DNA from 3 places in the Streptomyces sp. NPDC005485 genome. Region 1 is predicted to be linked to each of the others. Evidence: riboswitches for the same ligand, from Rfam matches in the RefSeq annotation. Region 1 holds a riboswitch; each other region holds the start of a gene.

The links. Region 1 has a riboswitch for cobalamin ahead of ABZS97_RS26695 (cobalamin biosynthesis protein). Riboswitches for the same ligand answer to the same signal wherever they lie in the genome.
Region 2: linked by a shared signal. The riboswitch ahead of ABZS97_RS27095 (ABC transporter substrate-binding protein) and the one ahead of ABZS97_RS26695 (cobalamin biosynthesis protein) in region 1 are both predicted to bind cobalamin.
Region 3: linked by a shared signal. The riboswitch ahead of ABZS97_RS31580 (ribonucleoside-diphosphate reductase subunit alpha) and the one ahead of ABZS97_RS26695 (cobalamin biosynthesis protein) in region 1 are both predicted to bind cobalamin.

What each region holds. Positions count from the first base shown of each region.
Region 1 covers NZ_JBEXDZ010000089.1:16,389-19,657, reverse strand. The annotation lists gene ABZS97_RS26705 (inorganic phosphate transporter) at 1-538, shown strand, start outside; gene ABZS97_RS26700 (hypothetical protein) at 551-772, shown strand; cobalamin riboswitch at 901-1,043, shown strand; gene ABZS97_RS26695 (cobalamin biosynthesis protein) at 1,164-2,108, shown strand; gene ABZS97_RS26690 (cobyric acid synthase) at 2,105-3,269, shown strand, end outside.
Region 2 covers NZ_JBEXDZ010000091.1:28,207-31,475, reverse strand. The annotation lists gene ABZS97_RS27110 (alpha/beta hydrolase) at 1-486, shown strand, start outside; gene ABZS97_RS27105 (GNAT family N-acetyltransferase) at 490-930, opposite strand; gene ABZS97_RS27100 (CoA-binding protein) at 1,009-1,419, opposite strand; cobalamin riboswitch at 1,542-1,727, shown strand; gene ABZS97_RS27095 (ABC transporter substrate-binding protein) at 1,795-2,817, shown strand; gene ABZS97_RS27090 (iron chelate uptake ABC transporter family permease subunit) at 2,814-3,269, shown strand, end outside.
Region 3 covers NZ_JBEXDZ010000119.1:20,917-24,185, reverse strand. The annotation lists gene mctP (monocarboxylate uptake permease MctP) at 1-1,390, shown strand, start outside; cobalamin riboswitch at 1,555-1,696, shown strand; gene ABZS97_RS31580 (ribonucleoside-diphosphate reductase subunit alpha) at 1,823-3,269, shown strand, end outside.

The DNA of each region.
Region 1 (3,269 bases):
CGGCTGGCGCATCATCCGCACGATGGGCAAGGGCCTGACCGACCTCCAGCCGCAGCAGGGCTTCGCCGCCCAGACCAGCGCGGCCACGGTCATCCTGGCCTCCTCGCACATCGGCTTCTCCCTCTCCACCACGCACTCGGTCTCCGGCTCCGTGATGGGCGCGGGCCTGGGCCGCAAGGGAGGCGTGGTCCGCTGGTCCACCGCCACCCGGATGTTCGTCGCCTGGGCGCTGACCCTGCCGGCCGCCGCCCTCGTCGCCGCGCTCGCCGAGTGGGTGACCGGTTTCGGCGACTGGGGCACCGCGCTCGTCGCCGTCTTCCTCGTCGCCTCCTGTGCCGCGATCTGGAAGATCTCCCGCCGCCAGGTGATCGACCACACCAACGTCAACGCCGACACCGACACCGACGAGGAGCCCGCCGGTGTGGTGACCACGGCCATCGCCGCCGTCACCCCTCCCCCGGTCGGCACGGTGACCGACGACCTCACCGCCACCATCCCGTCCCCGGACGCGGAACCCACCCGCCCGGCCACGGTGTAAGGAACGAACAGCATGGACATCGACTGGGCAGCCCTCGGCTCCGTCTTCGGAGTCAGCCTCGTGGTCACCGTGGCCCTCGTCGGCCTCTTCACCCTCGGCATCGTCGGCCTCTCCAAGCAGGAGTCGGCCTCGGCCAAGGGCGATTCGGCCGCGCTCGCGGTCACCGGCGCCTACGCCTGCTTCGCGGCGTGCGCGGCGGCGGTGGCGTACGGGATCTACCTGATCGTCGCCTGACGACCGGACAGAAACACGTAAACCAGGCATCACTTCGGGTGGGGTGCGGGGACGCGACAGCGTCCCGCACCCCACCCGTATGTGGGCCTTCGCACACTCTCCCCTCGCAGGTCAACAGCGAGTTGACGGCTGTTCTCGGCCCGTGGTGGACTGCCGGAGCCATGTACGGCGGCAGAAGAGGAAGCCGGTGTGAATCCGGCGCGGTCCCGCCACTGTCACCGGGGTAGTAACCCCCGGGAGCCAGGAACTCTCACCGCCGGTCTCGTCGAACCAGGGCGTGGACACCCTGAGTGAGGACATATCGCCATGTGCGGCTGCCCGTTGCGGGTCCTGGACAGTACGGTGCCGGACGGTACGACGGTTCCGCCCTCCCTTACGGCGGGCTGACCCCATGCGTGCCGATCGCGTCTTCGCGTACGGCGCCGCCGCCGGCCTCCTCGGTGACCTGATCCTCGGCGATCCGCGCCGCGGGCACCCGGTCGCCGCGTTCGGTCGGGCCGCGGGCGCTGTGGAACGGGTGCTGTGGCGCGACCACCGCGGATGGGGCGCACTGCACACCCTGGTGTGCGCCGGCGGAGCCGTGTCCCTCGCTGCCGCCGCAAGCCGCTGCGCACGAAGCTCCGCCACCGCCTCCCTCGCCCTGACCGCCGCCGCCACCTGGACCGTCGTGGGCGGGACCTCCCTGGGCCGCGAGGCGCGGGCGATCGGCGCGGCCCTCGAAGCCGGGGACGTCGACGCGGCCCGGCAGCGGCTGCCCCACCTGTGCGGGCGCGATCCGCAGGCACTGGACGCGGACGGGATCGCGCGGGCCGTCGTGGAGTCCGTCGCCGAGAACACCTCCGACGCCGTCGTGGGCGCGCTGGTGTGGGGCGCCGTCGCCGGTGTGCCGGGGCTCGTCGGGTTCCGGGCGGTCAACACGCTCGACGCCATGGTCGGGCACAAGTCACCCAGGTACCGACGCTACGGCTGGGCCTCCGCGCGCCTCGACGACATCGCCGGATGGCCGGGGGCGCGGCTGACCGCCGTGCTCGCCACCGTCGCCGGCGGCGACCCGCGGGGCGCCGCCCGGGCCTGGCGCGCGGACGCCGCGAAGCATCCGAGCCCCAACGCCGGTCCGGTGGAGGCCTCGTTCGCGGGCGCGCTCGGGGTGCGCCTGGGCGGCACTCTCTCGTACGGCGGGCGGGTCGAGCACCGGCCCGTGCTGGGCAGCCGGGGACGGCCGGTGCGGACCACGGACATCGAGCGGGCCGTACGGCTGTCGCGCCGGGTGGGCCTGCTCGCCCTCGGCGTGAGCGTCGCCGCACGCGCCCTGACACGACGGGGAGGCACGTCATGAGCGGCGGACTGCTGATCGCGGGAACCACCTCCGACGCGGGCAAGAGCGTGGTGACCGCCGGGATCTGCCGGTGGCTGGTGCGGCAGGGCGTGAAGGTGGCGCCCTTCAAGGCGCAGAACATGTCCCTCAATTCCTTCGTCACGCGCGAGGGCGCCGAGATCGGGCGGGCGCAGGCCATGCAGGCGCAGGCCGCACGCGTCGAGCCGACCGCGCTGATGAACCCCGTACTGCTCAAGCCGGGCAGCGACCGGAGCAGTCAGGTCGTCCTCATGGGCAAGCCGGTGGGCGAGATGACGGCGCGGGGCTATCACGGCGGGCGGCAGCAGGCGCTTCTCGGGACCGTTCTGGACTGTCTCGCCGAGTTGCGGGGCACGTATGACGCGGTGATCTGTGAGGGGGCCGGCAGTCCTGCCGAGATCAATCTGCGGCGGACGGACATCGTGAACATGGGGATCGCGCGCAATGCGCGGCTGCCCGTGCTCGTCGTCGGCGACATCGACCGCGGCGGCGTCTTCGCGTCCTTCTTCGGGACCGTCGCGCTGCTCTCACCCGAGGACCAGCAGTTCGTCGCCGGGTTCCTCGTCAACAAGTTCCGCGGCGACGTCTCGCTGCTGGAGCCGGGCCTCGACATGCTCCGCGGCCTCACCGGGCGCCCCTCGTACGGTGTGCTGCCCTTCCAGCACGGCCTCGGCATCGACGAGGAGGACGGGCTGCGTGTCTCGCTGCGGGGGGCCGTGCGGGAGTCCGTGGTGGCCGCGCCCGTCGGCGAGGACGTGCTGCGCGTCGCCGTCTGCGCCGTCCCGCTGATGTCCAACTTCACGGACGTGGACGCGCTGGCCGCCGAACCGGGCGTCGTCGTGCGGTTCGTGGACCGCGCCGAGGAACTGGCCGACGCCGACCTCGTCGTCGTACCGGGCACCCGCGGGACGGTGAAGGCGCTGGAGTGGCTGCGCGAGCGCGGCCTCGCGGACGCGATCGCGCGACGGGCCGCCGAAGGGCGGCCGGTGCTCGGGATCTGCGGCGGCTTCCAGGTGCTCGGCGAGCACATCGAGGACGAGGTCGAGAGCCGTCAGGGCGCTGTCGACGGGCTCGGTCTGCTGCCCGTACGCGTGCGGTTCGCACGCGAGAAGACCCTCACCCGGCCCGTCGGCGAGGCGCTCG
Region 2 (3,269 bases), on a different contig from region 1:
GACTTCACCGTGGAGCACCGCCTCGAAGCGGCCGCCCTGCGCAAGGGTGAGCCGTGGTTCGAGGCGGCCTTGGGTGCCTACGAAAGGACCTGGGCCGGCACGGCCTCCGACGCGGACTACGACACCGCCGCACCCTTCTTCTACGGGCGGTGGGACGAGGCCGCGCGGGCCCACGCCGCGGCCGACGCGGAGCAGAGCAACGAGGAGGCAGCGAGCCTGTACGCGTCCTCGGGCGCCTTCACACCGGACGCAACTCGCACCGCGCTCGCCGCCCTCGCCGGATGGGAAGGACGGGCGCTGCTGCTCGCGGGCGAGGTGGACAGCGGTCCGCTGCCGCGCGTCGCCGCCGACATCGCGGGGCTGTTCCCCGTGGCGCGGATGACCGTCCAGCCGGGCGCCGGGCACTTCCCGTGGATCGACGATCCGGACTTCTTCTCCGACGCGGTCGAAGGGTTCCTCGCCGAGGAGCCGGCCGGCCGGGGCTGAGGCTCAGGCCAGCCGCAGGCTGATCCACTCGATGGTGTCGCCCGGCAGCAGATAGCGTTCGACCTCGACGAATCCATTGCGGAGCGCGAAGCGCAGGCCGTCCTCGTTCGAGGCCAGGACCACCGTCTCGATCGCCTCAGTGCCCAGTTCCCGCGCCTGTTCCAGAGCGCGCGCGTACAGCTGCGCGCCGAGCCCCTGCCGTCGGTGCGGCGCGAGCACGCGGGCGATCACCGTGGCCGCGGGCGTCTCGTCGTCGGGTGGACGCACCGTCGTGCAGCCGACCAGGACGTCGCCGAGACGGGCGACCTCCATGCGGTTGCGGCCGGTTCGCTCCCGCACGTCGTCGAGGGACAGGACGTGGGTCGGGATGACCGTGTTGTGGACGTACTGCCAGTCCGTGAGACCGGCTTCGTCCGTCGGCTGCTCGATGCGAAGCGTGGGCATCCGAGCAGGAAACCGGGGTGCCTCGTGAACCGTCAACCACGTTTCCGTACCGGCCGGTTGAGGCACCCCTCGGATGCCCTAAATGCCCTGTCGGCGGTACTCGATCGCCGGGCAGCGGTCCATGACCATGTCCAGCCCCGCGGCGCGCGTCCGCTCGTACGCCCGCTCGTCGACGACCCCCAGCTGGAACCAGACGGCGTTCGCGCCGATCTCCACGGCTTCGTCGGCCACCGGGCCGGCCAGGTCGCTGTTGACGAAGACATCGACGACGTCGACCTCGAAGGGTATGTCGGCGAGGGAGGCGTAGCCCTGCTCGCCGTGGACCGTCTCGGCCTTCGGGTGGACCGGGACGACGCGCTTGCCGTGCCGGCGCAGCACCTCGGCGACGCCGTAGGCCGCGCGGTCCCGGTTGGTGGACAGGCCCACGACGGCCCAGGTGTCGCCGAGCTCCGAGAGGATCCTGCTGACCGTCTCCTGGTCGCCGTACATGGTGTGTCTCCTCTGTCTCCGCGGCTGCGGTTCCGACTGCGGTGCGTCTGCGGCTCGCCCCGGGCAAGGGGCTCTGCGGGTGGCAACAGCCCAGGGCGGCAGGCGATTCCCGGCACGCCCCGTGATAACTTTCCGAGGCCAGTCGAACCCATGTACGTGGGTCAGGGAATCCGGTGCGAATCCGGAGCTGACGCGCAGCGGTGAGGGCGACGGGCGGGGCATCGGCCACTGGACCACGAAGAGTCCGGGAAGGCGCCTCGTTCGCGTGACCCCGAGTCCGAAGACCTGCTGGCGCCCCCGCCGGTCGAGTGCCGCCGGGGAGACCGTACGACCGGGCTCCGCGCTTGAGCCCTCGACGACTGGGGACCCACTCCCGTGCCCACCGCACGTACGACCCGCCGTGCCGCCCCGCTGATCGCCGGCGCGCTGCTGCTGACCGGTTGCGGTTCCGGCTCGTCCGGTACCGCTTCGGCGAAGACCGCCGTCACCCTCGACAACTGCGGCCGGACCGTCCGCGTCGCGGCCCCGCCGCGCCACGCCGTCTCCCTCAACCAGGGCACCACCGAGATCATGCTCTCGCTCGGGCTCGCCGACCGGATGGCCGGGACGGCCACCTGGACCGACCCCGTGATGAAGGGCCTGGAGAAGGCGAACGCCGAGGTGCCCCGGCTCGCCGACAACAACCCCTCCTTCGAACGGGTCCTGGACACCGAACCGGACTTCGTCGCCGCCTCCTTCGTCTCCACACTGGGCAAGGGCGGCGTGGCCACCCGGGACCAGCTCGAGAAGGTCGGCGTTCCCACCTACGTCTCCCCGTCCGACTGCGCGGGCAAGGACAACTCCGGTGACGGGGACGGCTCGCGCAAGCAGCCGCTGACCATCGACACCGTCTACGGCGAAGTACGGGACCTGGCCAAGGTGTTCGGGGTGCAGAAGCGGGGCGATCGGCTCGTCGCCTCGCTCAAGCAGCGCATGACGAAGGCCACTTCGGGAATCGACGCCTCGGACGTCACCCTCCTGTACTGGTTCGCCAACGCCCAGTCGCCCTACATGGCGGGCTGCTGCGGAGCCCCCGGCATCATCACCCGCGCACTCGGCGCGAAGAACACCTTCGGCGCTACGCACGAGGAGTGGCCCCAGATCAACTGGGAGACGGTCGCCGACCGCGACCCCGACGTGCTCGTCATCGGCGACCTCACGCGCAAGTCGCAGACCGCCGAGTCGGCCGCCCGGAAGATCGCCTTCCTGGAGTCCGACCCGGTCACCAAGAACATGTCCGCCGTCCGGCACAAGCGCTACGTCCTGCTCAGCGGCCAGGCCATGAACCCGACCATCCGCACCGTGGAGGGCGTGGAGCAAGTGGCCGCCGGACTGCGCCGGTTCGGGCTCGCGGGGTGACGGTCAAGGGACTGCTGTCGACGGCGGCCGGGCTCGCCGCGCTGTGCGCGTCCATCGCCGTCGCGATCACCATCGGACCCGCGCAGATCCGGGTCGGCGACGTCTGGTCGGTCGTCGCGGCCCACCTCGGGTGGGGGAGCACGGACGTCTCGCCGATCCGGAACGGAATCGTGTGGCAGCTCCGGCTGCCGCGCACGCTGCTCGCGGCCGTGTGCGGCGCGGGCCTCGCCGTGTGCGGCGCGGTGATGCAGTCCCTGCTGCGCAACCCGCTCGCCGATCCGTTCGTGCTCGGGGTGTCGTCCGGCGCGTCGACGGGCGCGGTCGCCGTGGTCGTCCTCGGCGTCGGGGGCGGCGCCGTGTCGGTGTCCGCGGGCGCGTTCGCCGGAGCGGTCCTGTCCTTCGCGCTCGTCCTGCTGCTCAGCCACACGCTCGGCGGCACCACCGACCGCGTG
Region 3 (3,269 bases), on a different contig from region 1:
GGCCGGCTTCTTCGCGGTGCCGTACACGATCCTGGTGTACCCGCTGATCTTCACCTTCCTGCCGCGGCTGTGGTCCGTCTCGCACAAGCACGGGTACGTGACCACGTCCGACTTCGTGCGCGGACGCTTCGGCTCGAAGGGTCTGTCGCTGGCGGTCGCCGTCACCGGCATCCTCGCCACGATGCCGTACATCGCGCTCCAACTGGTCGGCATCCAGGCCGTTCTGGACGTCATGGGCGTGGGCGGTGGCGCGGGCACCAACTGGTTCGTCAAGGACCTGCCGCTGCTGATCGCGTTCGCCGTGCTCGCCGCGTACACCTACTCGTCCGGCCTGCGGGCCCCGGCGCTGATCGCGTTCGTCAAGGACGGCCTGATCTACCTCGTCATCGTGGTCGCGATCATCTACATCCCGATCAAGCTCGGCGGCTTCGACGACATCTTCGCCAAGGCCGGCGACGCTTTCTCCCAGGTCAACCCGGCGACCGGGAAGCCGCGCGGCGCGCTCGCCCCGGCCGAGCCGCAGCAGTGGACCTACGCCACGCTCGCCCTCGGCTCGGCGCTGGCGCTGTTCATGTACCCCCACTCGATCACGGCCACGCTGTCCTCGCGCAGCCGCAACGTGATCCGCCGCAACACCACGATCCTGCCGCTGTACTCGCTGATGCTGGGCCTGCTGGCGCTGCTCGGGTTCATGGCGATCGCGGCCGGGGTGAAGGTGCAGAACGGGCAGCTCGCCATCCCGCAGCTCTTCGAGAACATGTTCCCGGACTGGTTCGCGGGCGTGGCGTTCGCCGCGATCGGCATCGGCGCGCTCGTACCGGCGGCCATCATGTCCATCGCCGCGGCGAACCTGTTCACCCGCAACATCTACAAGGACTTCATCAAGCCGGACGCGACCCCGCAGCAGGAGACCAAGGTCTCCAAGCTGGTCTCGCTCCTGGTGAAGGTCGGCGCGCTGGTCTTCGTCCTCACCATGGACAAGACGGTCGCCATCAACTTCCAGCTGCTGGGCGGCATCTGGATCCTGCAGACCTTCCCGGCGCTGGTCGGCGGTCTGTTCACCCGCTGGTTCCACCGCTGGGCGCTGCTCGCCGGCTGGGCGGTCGGCATGGTCTACGGCACGGTCGCCGCGTACGGGGTCGCCTCGCCGACCCAGGCGCACTTCGGCGGGAGCTCGAAGGAGATCCCCGGCATCGGGGAGATCGGCTACATCGGTCTGACGGCCTTCGTGCTGAACGTGGTGGTGACGGTGGTCCTGACCTTCGTCCTGCGGGCGTTGAAGGCCCCGGACGGCGTCGACGAGACGTCTCCGTCGGACTACACGGCTGACGCGGGCGACCCCGGGGTCCAGGTGGAACTGCCGCCGGCCACGGCGGGGACCTCGCACTAGAGGCACGGAATCCCGAACGGGCCGCCGGAGAGATCCGGCGGCCCGTTGCCGTGCCCGGACCGGCGCCGGCGGCGACGGCGCCCCAGCATTCGCCACCCGCCCAAGAGTTGACGCTCCGGCACCCTTCGACAGCAGCGCGACACAACATGTGGGGGTGCTCCCGCAGCCCGGCACAAGATGTATGCTCGTGCTCGCTGTCGCCGCAGGGGAATCCGGTGCGAATCCGGAACTGTCCCGCAACGGTGTACTTGTGCGTGTATGCGCGCCTGACCAGTCCGAGGTCCTGCCGACAGCGCGCCCGGCCGACCGGTCCGGGTGCCAAGACGTCCGGGCCTCGCGGAGTGGGCCAGCTGGACGCGCGCCGGCCTGTCCGAGCCCGTGCGCCCCGCTGCCCTCGCCCCAGGCCCCGTGCCGAGCGAGGGAGAGTCCCACGTGACCATCGCGCCAGTCGATCCGGCTTCAGCGACCGAGGCGACCGCGACCACCGTGACAGGGGCCGAGGCCGACGCTCCGGGAACCGCGTTGCTGCGGACCCTGACCGACCTCACCGCCGACCTCCCCGACGCCGACCCCGGCCGGGTCGCCGCCGCCGCGCTGCGCGGCCGCTCCGCCCGGGCCGACGAGGCGGAGCTGCGCGAGCTGGCCACCGAGGCGGCCGCGGGCCTCATCTCCGAGGACCCCGCCTACTCCCGGCTCGCCGCGCGCCTGCTGACGATCAGCATCGCCGCCGAGGCCGCGTCGCAGGGTGTCACGTCGTTCTCCGGCTCGGTCGCGGTCGGGCACCGCGAGGGTCTGATCGCGGATCGCACCGCCGAGTTCGTACGGCTGCACACGGCCCGTCTCGACGCGCTGATCGACACCGTCGCCGACGACCGCTTCGGTTACTTCGGCCTGCGCACCCTGCACAGCCGCTATCTGCTGCGGCACCCGATCACCCGCAAGGTCGTCGAGACGCCCCAGCACTTCATGCTGCGCGTGGCCTCCGGCCTCGCCGAGGACGACACCACCCGAGCGGTGGACGAAGTCGCGGCCCTCTACCGGCTGATGAGCCGCCTCGACTACCTGCCCTCCTCCCCCACGCTCTTCAACTCCGGTACGCGGCACCCGCAGATGTCGTCCTGCTACCTCCTCGACTCCCCGCTGGACGAGCTGGACTCCATCTACGACCGCTACCACCAGGTCGCGCGCCTCTCGAAGCACGCGGGCGGCATCGGTCTGTCGTACTCCCGTATCCGCTCCCGCGGTTCGCTGATCCGCGGCACGAACGGGCACTCCAACGGCATCGTCCCGTTCCTGAAGACCCTCGACGCCTCGGTCGCCGCGGTGAACCAGGGCGGCCGGCGCAAGGGCGCGGCCGCGGTCTACCTGGAGACCTGGCACTCCGACATCGAGGAGTTCCTGGAGCTGCGCGACAACACCGGTGAGGACGCCCGGCGTACGCACAACCTGAACCTCGCGCACTGGATCCCGGACGAGTTCATGCGCCGGGTGAACGAGGACGGCGTGTGGTCGCTGTTCTCACCGGCCGACGTGCCCGAGCTGGTGGACCTGTGGGGTGACGCGTTCGACGCCGCCTACCGCAAGGCGGAGGAGGCCGGGCTCGCCAAGAAGACCATTCCGGCCCGCGACCTGTACGGCCGCATGATGCGCACCCTCGCGCAGACCGGCAACGGCTGGATGACGTTCAAGGACGCCGCCAACCGCACCGCCAACCAGACGGCGGAGCCGGGCCACACCGTCCACTCCTCGAACCTGTGCACCGAGATCCTGGAGGTCACGGACGACGGGGAGACCGCGGTCTGCAACCTGGGCTCGGTGAACCTGGGCGCGTTCGTCGACACGGCGGTCGGCGACATCGACTGGGAGCGGCTGGACGAGA